2 regions of the Shewanella sp. 10N.286.51.B8 genome follow, and region 2 is predicted to be linked to the other one. Evidence: riboswitches for the same ligand, from Rfam matches in the RefSeq annotation. Region 2 holds a riboswitch; the other holds the start of a gene.
The links. A riboswitch is a leader RNA that binds a small molecule or an ion and turns the genes downstream of it on or off. The one in region 2 is predicted to bind thiamine pyrophosphate.
Positions count from the first base shown of each region.

Region 1 (6,926 bases), on a different contig from region 2:
AGTGTTAGCATCGCTAAACTTTCCTGTACCTGTAAATAAACGAGACTCAAATTGATGTCCGGCTATGGTTAACATAATCACCCCCCTGCTACAGCTGAAAAGACGTCTACTTTATCATTAGGCTGGCATTGAATGGCCTGCCAGCGACTTCTTGGTACAACTTGTTGATTGAGCACTAATGCCAGTGCTTTGGGATTAAGTTGTTTAGACTCTATTAGCGCTAATAAGCTTGGCGCTTGTTGCAACTGCTCTGGTTGGCCATTAAATTCAATTTCAATCATGTTTAATCCTTTTGCGGTAAAGTTATCTGCATGAGTTGACGTCATTTGTTGACGCTGTAATAGCTGCGCTACAACAACTACATTTAGGGTCTTGATTCATTTGTATAATCTGCCATTGCAAGCTTTTAGCATTAAACACATGTAACTTACCCGCTAGCAGGCCTTTGCCTAAGTCATCGGCTGTTAACCAATTTAGCCCCAATAAACTTTGCATTGATGCAACCGTTTGAACAGCAGCAGTGTTAACCCCCATTGATACACATGTTTGTGAAACATGAGTATCTTGTGGGTACAGGCATTGATAACAGCCCCTTTGCGGATAGTCAGTTGAGCTGCAAAATAATTGCCCATCATTAGCGGAAATCGCTGCGCTAATTAGCCCTGTAGCGTGACGAACACAAACTTCATTAATCATTAAGCGGCTAGTAAAGTTGTCAGTGCAATCAAACACCAGATCGACAGATTCAACTAATTTTGCACCATCTGTATCAGCGCCAAAGGCCTGCTCAATTGCCATGATATTTACGTCTTCATAGGCTGCTGCTAACTTATCTTTGGCAAGTAGCGCTTTGCTTAAACCAATATCTTGTTCGTTAAAAAGTAATTGCCGCGACAGATTTGAAAGCTCTACCTTGTCATGATCCATCAATATCAGTTCTCCAACTCCCGCGGCGGCCAATTGCTGGGCAACACTGTGACCTAAACCACCGATTCCGATGATCAGTAGCCGGCTATTAAGTAATTTAAGCTGACCAAGCTCACCCATATCAGTCAGTAAAATATGACTGGCATACTTGATAAACTGCTTGGAAGTGAGCCCACTCTTATTAGCTTGACGCTGTTGTGTAATCGTCATGACACTGGCTCACACTGCAGCTGTTTCACTGATGGCTTGTGGGATTTTACATGTGATTGCCTTGGCTGTTGCTGAGGTTGTTGCTGAGGTTGTTGCTGAGGTTGTTGTGCAGCCGCTAGATGCCATTGCTGCTCTAACAATGAATAAGCCTTGGCAGGGTTTTCTGCTTCAGTAATGGCTCTTACCACGGCAACACTATCAACCCCAGTGGCTTTGATATCCGTTATAACACTTGCATCAATACCACCGATGGCCACGGTTGGGCATACGTTGTTAAGTAATGCACTGTAGCGTGCTAATTTTGCTAAGCCTTGAGGCTTTGACGGCATCACCTTAGTAGTCGTTGGAAATATATGCCCTAAAGCGATATAGGATGGGCTTAGTTGATGAGCTAATAGAATTTCAAATACGCTATGGCTAGATAACCCTAGGGCTAACCCTGCCGCTGAAATTTCATTTAAGTCGGCTAACTCAAGGTCTTCTTGACCTAAATGAACCCCGAATGCGCCAAGTTGTATTGCCAATTGCCAATGATCGTTAATAAACACTTGGGCGTTATATTGCTTACCCAGAGCTATGGCGCGGCTAATATCTTGTACTAACGTGGTTTGATGAGCATCATTGGAGACCTGATTAAAACCTTTATTTTTAATCCGCAACTGCACTGTGGTGCAATTGGCTTCTAACAAACTTTGCAGCATAGTCACGTCATCCACAACCGGATAAACACCAATGCCCTTATGCAGCGCAGGAAAGCGGCAATCTAGGTAGCCCTGTGCTGTATTTATTAACCCATCGTTAAACTTTCCACCAGCAGCTGATTCTGGCTGTGTTTTGCCTAGATTGTTAATTTTAGCGCCACTAACTGCACTAATTTCAGGATAGTATTGTATTTCATCAGGCCAAGCAGTTTTTGCCACAGGCCCTGCGCCTTTACCAAAAGATTCACTGCACACTAGTCCCTTTAATACATAAGCTTTAGCCATCACAACGGCATCATGGAGTACGTATTCATGTGCTAAAAAACACGCGATCGCAGTGGATAAGGTGCAACCTGTGCCATGATTATTACCAGTATTAACTCGCTCGCTATTAAGCCAATAAGCTTGATATTGATGAGCGTCACTCACACCGTGAACTTTGCGGCAAATGAACAAATCATTGGCATTGGTTTGTTGCCACACTGCATCACCGCCTTTGGCGAGTACATGACAATGAAGCTGTTTAACCAGTTGCGCTGCCGCACTATAAAAACCATCACTTGAGTCTAGGCTTTGGCTTTTAATTGTGCACTGAGGTTCAAATTCCACGCTGTTAGTATCAGTCAGCGTGTGTAACTCCCTAACATTAGGGGTAATTAAGCTAATTAGACCTTTAAAAGGGCTAAAATCTAACGGCTTTTTTGCGCGCTCATTTAAGCTATCACCACTACTGGCAACCATGACAGGATCTAAAATAATCGGGATCAGCTGGTTAGCTAAACTCTGACTTTTAAATGTCTTTAACCAATGAGCAATGAGTACCAATTGTTGTTGATTGGCAATTAAGCCAATTTTTATGGCTGCTGGCGCTAAATCGCTAGCAAGTGTATTTAGCTGAGCCAATAAGATGGATTCTGACACAGCCTCGACTAGTGTTACAGCCACCGAATTTTGCGCAGTAACAGTGGTAATTGTGCTGCAGCCAAAACACTGTAAGTCATTTATAGTTGCTAAATCTGCCTGTATGCCGGCGCCGCCACCACTATCTGAACCGGCAATAGTCCAGACAATGGGCGACATGGTTTCTAAGCTATGTGGTTGTGAAACATTCATGGTTAAGCCTCTAATTCAGCAGTGGTCTTAACAGCTAAATCTGCGCTTGTTGCTGTGTCTGGCTTAGAAGGTAACGGATGATAAATTGCATAGCCTGTGGCTTTAAATTCAGCTGACTTTTGTGCCATGGCTGATTGAATATCTACACCGCTACTAACGCTTATATCTGCACTTGCGTCTACGGAATTAACATTGTGATTAGAGTGTGCCTGCAGGTGTTTAAATTCGCTAGCGTCAAGCACGTTCAACTTTTGTAACTGATCACGCGCTTGCTTTGCAGCGTATTCACGCACTTCTTGAGTGATTTTCATTGAGCAAAACTTTGGCCCACACATAGAACAAAAATGCGCAACTTTGGCAGACTCTTGGGGGAGCGATTCATCGTGATAAGCACGAGCGGTATCTGGGTCTAAGCCTAAGTTATATTGATCTTCCCAGCGAAATTCGAACCTTGCTTTTGATAAGGCATTATCACGAATTTGCGCACCAGGGTGACCTTTAGCCACATCGGCAGCATGAGCTGCAATTTTATAAGCGATAAGCCCTTGTTTAACATCTTCTTTATTCGGTAAACCCAAATGCTCTTTAGGAGTGACATAGCACAGCATGGCCACGCCATACCAAGCCATCATTGCCGCCCCAATCCCTGAGGTGAAGTGATCATAACCTGGCGCAATATCGGTGGTTTGTGGGCCGAGTGTGTAAAAAGGCGCTTCATCACAATGGGCAAGCTGCTTTTCCATATTCACTTTAATGAGCTGCATCGGTACATGGCCTGGGCCTTCAATGATGGTTTGCACATCATTTTCCCAAGCAATGTTAACCAGCTCGCCTAAGGTTTCTAATTCAGCAAATTGCGCTTCATCATTGGCATCGGCAATACTGCCGGGCCGCATACCATCGCCTAATGACAATGACACATCGTAGGCAGCGCAGATTTCGCAAATCTCTCTAAAGTGCTCATACAAAAAACTTTCTTTATGGTGACTTAAACACCACTTTGCCATGATGGAACCACCACGAGAAACGATGCCAGTAAGACGTTTTGCCGTCATTGGTACATAACGCAGCAGTACCCCAGCATGGATGGTAAAGTAATCGACGCCCTGCTCTGCCTGTTCAATCAAGGTATCTTTGAAAATGTCCCAATTTAGGTCTTCAGCGACACCATTTACTTTTTCTAACGCTTGATAGATGGGCACTGTACCAATGGGGACAGGAGAGTTTCGAATGACCCATTCACGGGTTTCATGGATATAGCGCCCCGTAGACAAATCCATTACAGTGTCAGCGCCCCATCTCGTTGACCAAACTAGCTTTTCGACTTCTTCTTCGATGGACGAGGTTACCGCTGAATTACCGATATTGGCATTAACTTTGACTAAAAAGTTACGCCCGATGATCATTGGCTCAGCTTCTGGATGATTAATGTTTAACGGGATAATGGCGCGGCCGCGGGCAACTTCATCACGGACAAATTCAGCGGTAATAGGCTGGCCAATGTGAGCGCCAAAAGCTTCACCGGGGGCTTTTTGAGTCAAAATCTCATCAGTGACTTGCTCTCTAGCCATATTCTCGCGAATGGCAATATATTCCATCTCAGGTGTAATAATGCCTTTACGAGCGTAATGCATTTGAGTAACGCGGCGGCCTGACTTGGCTTTTTTAGGGCGAACAAGGGCTTCAAAACGCAAATGATCTAAACCGTCGTCAACCAAACGCTGTTGGGTAAAGTCAGAGCTAACTCCATCAAGTTGCTCTGTATCTTCGCGCTCTTCAATCCAAGCTTGGCGAAACTTGTTTAAGCCTAAACGGACATTAATTTCAGCATCAGGATCTGAATAGGCACCGGCGCAATCATAAACTTTAATGGCTGGGTTGGCTTCAGTCACGGGCGCATCTTCACTACCGCCAAGGATAGTATCGCTTTGATGAATTTGACGCATGCCCACTAACAGATCGGGGCGGGATCCGCTCAGATAGATCTTTTCAGAATTTGGGTGCTGTAAAGGTTTTAGGGTTTCAATAAAATTTTGCGCTTGAGCGCGGGTTTCACGACGATTTGACATAAGCAACCTCAAAATAAAAAAATAGAGTTGCTTGCCTGGAGAATTGTTGATGACGAGCGAGTTAACATTAACTCTGTAATTGACTTGAATTTACACCTTAACTTTGAACCTTAAATATCGGCAAATGGCGGGTTAAATTAACTTCAGCAATAACTCTGCTTTAATTAATTCTATCTTTTATTTTGCACTAATATTTATGATCTAGCCACGCAGCCATTCACTATAAAATTGCTGCTGACTGTAGGGTAAAAATAAGCAAATTAACTGCTTGTTTCCTTCGCAGGTTCTAGCCTGATCAGGTTCAACGGATCCCGAATAAACGGTCTCAGCCATAAAGGCACTCCGACAAGATGGCTGCAGTATAGTCAGCTTATTTAATAAAATACAAGTCTTTGACAATTTTCGAATTGGAATATGAGTTAAATTATTTCACTAATTAAAATACTGTTATATATGAATTTAATTTACAACCAAGCGATTAAGACCCAATTAATACAGAAATAATTTGATAAATAAATTTGATAAATATTATTCATTTTTGATGTTGTTGAAATAAATCTTTTGTGAAAGTCTGAACAGTTCAAGGTAATTTAAGTTTCGATAAGCGTTGTTGAATGGCGTTATCTAGTGCTTTTTTTGTTTTGCCTCCTTCACATGGGTGTCCTAAATCTAAGCCTTCGGCATAAGGGTTAATTTGGGTTGGTAATGCCACCAATCGATGGCAAGTTTCACCAATCTTAACAATTCTATTTGGATCTAAACGATGATTGAGGGTAGTTGGTTGGCGCTTATCTTCTATTACTATTAACTCTATATCATCCATTTCAGGGGTTAACTCACTGGTGCTGGCACCACTAACAGAAGTCGCTAAATGGGCTTGCTGACTTATTTGCTGATTAACTTGTTGTTGATTGAGTTTATTTATAAAGGAATGGCTAGCTTGATTGATGGCCGATAAATTGTCGCTTGTTATGGTATTGGCCTCTGAGATGGTTTCATTAAACAATTGTGGCTTAAATAGATGTTCGTTACTGCTATCTTTTTGCTGCTGCAGATACATGCTATCAACTGAAGACCAATCGAACTGGTGCGTTTCGGCTTGCACTGCTTCTGCTATTGGCAATTTTTCAATTATGGGCTTGTAGTCAATGGGCTTTTGGTTAACAGCTTTTTGGTCAATAGGCTTTGGGGAAATTGCCTTTTGATTGACAGTATCTTTTGGGCTAGTTGCAACTGCAGGCGCTATTGAGCTTGTATCGACAACCTTATTAGTACTTTGTTTGTTCGATATAGTTTGATCGATTATTTCTTCATTGGTAATGACTTCACTGACGACCTCTTCAATCAAGGCTTGTTCACTTGGCAGGGTCTTAGCTAGCTGGGTAATTTGCTCAGCCGTTAAAAAGTAGGCTTTTATTTCTTGGTTGTTACTTTCAGATGTCGCAGCTTTAACGGCTTGTTCACGGCTGATCTCGACAAAATGGCTAATGGTGTTATCAGCTAAGGAAAATAGCATAAACACCAGCACAACATGTAGCCCTGCAACAATAATGCTCGATGGTGATGTCAGTATCTTTTTAAACTCGTTATCAGAATTTTGTTTTAAAAAGCGACCTTGATTATTTTGATTGTCGATCAACCCACAGATCAGCGGTAATGTTTGGGCTTTAATTACATCAGTGCTCATTATTTCAGTGCTAGTGACTTCAGTGCTAGTTGCATTCACCGTTTGTAACATCACAACATGATCACAGAAATCTATCACTTCAACCGCAGATTCTTGGCGGCTTGCATTTATGTAAAGCTGTCCATGTGAAACTTGTGTGCCATTTAAGCCTGTCGAATTTCCACTAGCACCCGGTTCAAAATTAGTGTTTGCTGCCAATCCTTGTGTTAAATGTTTATC
Region 1 is NZ_JBFRKG010000016.1:54,163-61,088, forward strand. Features, by position in the region: gene AB4160_RS07230 (thiazole synthase) at 1-75, opposite strand, end outside; gene thiS (sulfur carrier protein ThiS) at 78-281, opposite strand; gene AB4160_RS07240 (ThiF family adenylyltransferase) at 304-1,137, opposite strand; gene thiE (thiamine phosphate synthase) at 1,134-2,951, opposite strand; gene thiC (phosphomethylpyrimidine synthase ThiC) at 2,954-5,020, opposite strand; TPP riboswitch at 5,276-5,375, opposite strand; gene AB4160_RS07255 (hypothetical protein) at 5,601-6,926, opposite strand, start outside.
Region 1: another riboswitch for thiamine pyrophosphate. It lies ahead of thiC (phosphomethylpyrimidine synthase ThiC); the one in region 2 lies ahead of AB4160_RS07880 (TonB-dependent receptor).

Region 2 (6,926 bases):
CTAATTGACCTTGTAACCACGAAGATTTGAGCCCTAACTCGTAGTTATATAAGATTTCAGTATCAAACTCTTTTTTATCGGCTAATTCAGCTGGCAAACTCATGTTAAAGCCACCCGCTTTGTAACCGCGAGCAATACGCAGATAGGTATTATGGTCTTGGTTTATGGCTTTAGATAGCGCTAAATGACCGCCCCACATGTTTTCGCTAGGTGAGAATTTATCACCATTACTGTCTGAATATTCACTTTCTCGACGCTCTAAACGAACCCCAGCTGAAAATACATAACCATTACTAAACTGGGTATCGGTTTGAGCAAAAATAGCATAGTTGGTCGCTTCATATTCCGATTGCAGCACTTCATCTGGCCAGCCATTGTATTCAGAATATAAGTCATTATCCTCTTGAAGGTTCATGCCATATAAGCCCATTAACCAATCAGTCGAATCGTTAAAAATTCGGCCAGCTTCGTTTGAGCTGATACGAAGTTCCTGTGACACGGTTTTACGCTCACCCTGTTTATCCCAGGTGTAATCATAAACACATGGCTCAGTCCCAATCACGTTCCAGTCATCATCATAAATGCTGCATTGTTTCGAATCCCAGTAATCAGGGTTGGCCCAATCGCCGTCATAATTATGGTGATGATCGGTTTGTGCAAATGAAGTTAACGAGGTGAGTTCGAACTTTTCAAAACTGCTGAATGTGGCTTTTAAGCCAGCACCAGTGGTCTTTTGCGCATCAACACCAGGCTTATCGGTAATAGTTTCAAAGCCATTATTATCTAACGTCCAGGCATCATAGCCATTATCAAAATTAGCATGTAAAAAGGTTAAATCCAGTTGCACATCATCTGCAGCATACCAACGCAATTTAGCACGGGCAGTGAATTCATCACGGCCATTGGTATCTTCACGTTCAAGGTAAGTATTGTCGCGGTAGCCATTTTGTGAATGCTGCTCTAAAGACACCCGATAAAGTAGCTTACCAGAGTCAGTTATTGGGCCAGAGCTAAAACCGGAGAAGGTTTGTAAGTCATCGTCACCAAGGGAGACTTGTGCACCATGTTCAAACACATCGGTGGGATCGTTACTTTTTAAATAGATAAGACCTGCTAAAGCGTTAGCACCATATTGTGTACCTTGTGGGCCACGAAGTACTTCAACTTGTTGCATATCGTACATGCTCGACACCATGCCGATACCGGATAAGTCGATATCATCAACAATAAAGCCGACTGAAGAGTTTGGTGCACCTTGATATTCTTCTTGCTCACCCACACCACGGATCTGGAAATACTTAGGTCGAGAGCTGCCGCCAGACCAGTTAAAATTAGCAATAGAGTTTAATACATCTTCAAAATGTTGAGCGCCTTCATCTTGCAATTGTTGGCTATCGATGACGGTAACACTGGATGGCACTTTTTCTAGCGCTATATTACTAAAGTCAGCGTTAACCACTATGACTTCCATTTTTTCAGCAGCGGGCGCCACGCGTTCAACATTTTCTGTTTGAGCGACAACGGAAGTGGATAAAACGGCAAGAATGGCAATCGCTAGTGGCGATTTAGATTTTATTACAGACATAGGACCTCAAATTATAATTTTGAGATCCGGCAAGCATAGTGAATTAGTTATGTGCATCCATGACTGTCATTACAATTATCAGTTATTAAATTGGTGTCGTTTTTCGTTTACGACTTGGTTTATGACTGAGTTAATGACTAACATTTACGGCAAAGCATGCAGCCTATTCCTACGCCGGTATGAGCCGGATCAGGTTCTAAGGGTTTGTCTTTAGACATCTCAGTTTATCAACACGATAAACACCCCTTGGCGCGGCGGATTATAAACTATCCTTCATCTGTGCAACAGCACTAACAGGCACTTTTTATTAACTATTTAAGTACAAAAAATTATCACATAGATATTTTTATGATTAGCTAAGCCTATAAAACAAAAAACACGCAATTAAGCGTGTTTTATATTTTAAAAGATACACTTAGTTAGAGAATGCTTCTCTTACATATACTTCAAAACGGCTTGCATTGGCATTAGGGGCAACGGCGCTAACCTGCATTTGTTGTTTGCCATGTAGCTTTAATGACTTCCAGCTGCTTGCTTCATCTTCAATGGTAAAGCCACCAACATCAAACCAAGTAAACTTATATTGCAGCCTTAAATCCGTTGACACCTTGCTAATGATTAATGCAGAACCTTGCAATAAATCCGCTTGCGTTCTGACATTGACTTGCTCAACAGCGACTTTACTCGCAAAAGAATTATTATCAACTCTCACTTCGCTATTAGAGCTAACCATGACTCCCGCGGTATGATTAGCACAGGCTGATAGCATTAACGCTAGCGATATCATTATTACTCTTAATGTCATCATTAATTCCTTTTTTTAAGTATTAAAAATAAATGGTCGGCTCAGTGTCAAACAGCTTGCTCATCTATGCATCAACTGTGTGTTACTTCTACTGATCAAGCAAGAAATGCGCTCTCGCAGTAGCAATTAGCTGCTTACGATTTTTCTGCCAGCAATTAATGCTAACATTAGCAACTCGGCGTCCTTGACGAGTAATTTTACATTCAGCAAACGTATCTTGATGTAAACCCGCACGTAAATAATCAATTGAAAAATCGATAATTTTTGGCACTTTCTTAGCTTGCATAAATACCATTAACTGCACAATCGCCGACATTTCCATAAAGCCAGCAATAACCCCGCCATGTATGGCTGGCAGAATAGGATTACCAATGTTGTCATCTTTAGTTGGCAGCTTAAATACCATTTCATCACCAAAGCGATCAACACTCATCCCGATAAATTGGGTATAAGGGACTTTCTCTAATAAATAACTATAGTCATTTAAATCAATGGCCCGCTTAACCACATCATGAACATTAATATCGCCCACAGTTAAACTGGCATTGCCTGCCTGCATAACTTCAACACTTTGAGTATCAGGCTGGTTATTAGCAGCTGAATTGACTGCACTTGCTTCATCAGCGCAGCCCATCAAAGCTTGTCTAAACTCTTCACCCACCATTTCTGGACTAATACGCATAAATGAGCCAACAGCATGCGCAATAGGATCATCAATACTGTCTTGATAAGCTATCGCACGGGTAAACGCCACATTGGCCGACAAACGATAACATTCTGCAAATGCATACAGCGGTTTGTTTGGCTCAGCCGGTTTCATGTAGTCAACCCGTAAATCTAAGGTTGGCGATATTTCTAAGGATTTATACTTCTCTAAAATAGCGCATACAACAGAAGTGCCGGATGCGGTATCAATGATCGTAGTCACCACACCGCCGTGTATCACCCCAGTATCTGGGTCACCAATGATATCTTGGCTATAAGGCAACTCCAGTAATACGTGATGTTCACTGGCTTCTAACGCACTAATATTCAATCGACGGCAATGGGCAAGCTGATTAACAAATCGGCTTGCTACGCCGGTTAACGGAAAAAAATCACTGTTTATTTTCATGTTATTAGTATTAATCCAACCGACTTAGCATTGGCCCAAGTGACTTACCGCCAAGTAGATGCATATGGATATGGTAAACCTCTTGGCCACCGTGTTTATTACAGTTCATGATTAAGCGGTAACCATCTTGTGCAATACCCGCTTCATCAGCCAGCTTTGCCGCAACTGTCATCATTCGCCCTAATGCCAGTTCGTCAGATGCTTTTACATCATTGGCTGTGGGGATCAAATGGTTTGGAATAATCAGAATATGTGTTGGTGCCTGTGGGTTTATATCGCGAAAAGCGGTGACGAGCTCATCCTGAAACAAAATGTCGGCAGGAATTTCTCGGCGTATAATTTTACTGAAAATGGTTTCTTCAGCCATGATTGATCATCCTTTTGGTTATTATAATCGAAGTAGTGAAAATCATTGTTGAATGCGCTAATCAAGCAGCCAACTAAGCGCTTGCTTAACTATATAATAGCTACTGCTGCATTTGTCACTTAAGCCAAGCAAGTTTAACACTTTGCTATTAATCACTGTTGAATGTTGTTGGCACTATCAAGCCAATTTTGACAGCTCGATTAACTATAGCAACGCTCACTTACTTAGAGTTTATCTAGGCATTATCACATCATTGTTATCAATGCTAAAGGGGATTTATTTGAAGTATCCCCAGCAATTAACATTGAAGTCGCTAAAAAAAGCGCTATATTTCTTGGTGGTTACCTTTAAACCTTATGCAATTAGACTTCTTAGGCATCTTTTTGATCACCACATAATGAAAGCTTGGATTAACTTAACCATAATGAAAGCTAAGCTGCTTATGTGGTTATCGCCTTAAGGGCTGCGTCTGTGTATCTAGAAGTTTACCCCCAGAAAACATAAAAGGCGCCATTGGCACCTTTATCGTGATTGAAACATAAGGGACTGTTAATTAGGGGCTATTTATTCAGGACGGATAATTAGCCACGCTTAATTCTGGCACTGACTTGCGCTTCTTTATGGGCTTCTAACCAATACTTTTGCAAGGTAGTATTTTGCAAACCTGTAGTGGCATCCCCTAGCCTCCAAGCCCCTTTCCAAATGCCATCGGCAATAAGATGCACAACAGCGCTCTCAATGGCTGCGACTACGCATAAACTCACAGGCTCATTGGAAGTATAACCCGCTTCAGCCTCTAACAAATCTTGTGCATCAATAAACTTAAATACACCCGCGGTAATTTCTTTTGATATCACCGATTTGGTGGTGGTAACACTACTGAGTAATCGGCCAGTTCGAATATCCACAGCGCGTAAATTAACGGTAATGCTATCGACTCGGTATTGACCTGAAGCGCCAATGCCTAAATACCGTGCTCCAGCACCGCCCGTTTTAATATTTGTGTCATAGGCAACAATGCCACCTTCCATTAATACCTGCGCACTATTAAGTTGCGGTAATTTACTGGCATCACCTTTAAGTCCTGCCCGTAAAATTTTACGTTCTGTTAATAGGTTTTGCAGTCCTTCACGCTCAACGGGTATAAACCATGCTGAATCATTAAGTGACTGGGCTAAAAATGCCGTACCGGATTGTGGCACTGCCGTTGAAAAGTTACTTGATGGAATGGGCTTGTATTGTCCTGTTTGATCGCGAAAATCATATACTGCAGCAACCATCGCACCTTGTGGAAAAGGTAAACTGGTTAGATCGTAATAAGTTTCACCTTTAGGCATTAAACTTGAAGTGGCATCTATATTTTCAAATTCTTCATCAATTGATGAGCAAGCTGTTAAAGATAGTAGGCACAAGCTAATAATTAATTTTTTCATTATTAACCCCCGACACTGTCATCAACAATACCGCCAACTTCAATAATGGTGGTTTCACCGGTTAATACGTCGGTAATATGAACAATCAATGAGCCGTCTTCATTAACGACATTAATTTCAAAATCATCAGTTAATAGATAACCTTCCCCCCCATTGGCGGCATCATTAAAAAGTTGGCTCATCAACCGAGACTGTAACGAACTTGAGAGACGTTCTAATGCTGTTGGGGCCACATAACCTGAGCCACCACTACTTTCATGGTCATTTTGCGCAGCTGCATTAGCCAGTAGATATGAGCCATTTAAATAGCTGCCACCAAAGGCTGGGTTTACTGGTTGATAAATAAGTTGAGTGGCAAAGCAATCAACTGAAAGAATGAGCAATATTGAAGTAAATGTTATTTTTTTCATTTTGGCTTTCCATGCTTAGAATTCGTCAGGTGCGAGATCTGGGTCAAACAACGCTCCTAAAACGGCTTGTTCATTTTGCTTAACTACCGCAGAGTTAACGCGTTTAGCGGCATAATTGGCTTGGTCATCTATATTCCGACTAATAGGCGACACAAAAGTCACAAAAACGGTTTTTCTGTTTTGTTGTATTAATATTTTGCTACCACTTCTTGCTGTAGCTTGTTCAATAACGGTGAGCCCGGTATGTTTAGACTCGCCACCAATATCTCTGTATGCCGCGACAAATTCACGGTAAAAGCGATGGCCGAGTCGGGTCATCGCACGGTTTAAGATTAACCCATCAATTAAATCAGCTTCATCCTTAGGGACGGCATCATTAATATTAATAGGCTTAGTTTTGGGAGCTTTTTGAATATTCTTATCTGTCGCTGACGTTGTTGGCTCTTTGGCATTCTTAAGCTTTTCTGCGTGGCTTTGATCTATTGGCGGTTTATTTTTAGTGCTGATTTGCTTTAAAGAAGGTTCAGTCACTAAAGTTGATTTAATATCTAGTGTTGACTCTGTAGATAACCTTGATTCAGTAACTAAAGGTTTTGTTACTGAATTACCAGCGGCAATGACATGACTTGAAAAGATGAACAGAAAAAACATCAATAAGATGCTTTTCATACTCTAACCTCATGCATGTGAGTCTGTGCCCAAGCTATTGCTTGACCGCGACTGGATACCCCAATTTTTCTGAAAGCGCGATATAAATGAGTTTTAATTGTACTCTCGCTGACAAACAATTGATTGGCGATATCCAAATTTGTACTGCCAGCCAGTAACGCTTGAAGTACTTCTCTTTCACGTATGGTTAAATGCTCACTATCATCGTCAGCTTCATCACCAGTGACTGATTTATGTAAATCATGGGGTATAATGCTGCGACCTTTAAGTATTTCGTTAAATCCACTGCTAATAGCGGTAAGTTCAGCATCACTGTAAAATACACCAAACGTTGTAGCTGGGTGGATCAAAAATTTTGCATCAACTTGTTTGGGGAAATTAATAAATACCGTTTTCACCGAGCTGTGTTCGCGTTCGATTAAACGCTGTAATTGATAAGCTTGTTGTAAATCTATGGTAGCTAAATCAAACACCACTAAAGAGATTTCATGTGAATTTAATTTAGTACTCATAGTTGCTGGAGTTGCTTTAGCTAGCTTGACC
Region 2 is NZ_JBFRKG010000017.1:127,755-134,680, forward strand. Features, by position in the region: gene AB4160_RS07880 (TonB-dependent receptor) at 1-1,585, opposite strand, end outside; TPP riboswitch at 1,734-1,842, opposite strand; gene AB4160_RS07885 (YcfL family protein) at 2,001-2,393, opposite strand; gene AB4160_RS07890 (PaaI family thioesterase) at 2,479-3,504, opposite strand; gene hinT (purine nucleoside phosphoramidase) at 3,515-3,871, opposite strand; gene AB4160_RS07900 (CsgG/HfaB family protein) at 4,453-5,304, opposite strand; gene AB4160_RS07905 (curli assembly protein CsgF) at 5,307-5,714, opposite strand; gene AB4160_RS07910 (curli production assembly/transport protein CsgE) at 5,730-6,383, opposite strand; gene AB4160_RS07915 (LuxR C-terminal-related transcriptional regulator) at 6,380-6,926, opposite strand, start outside.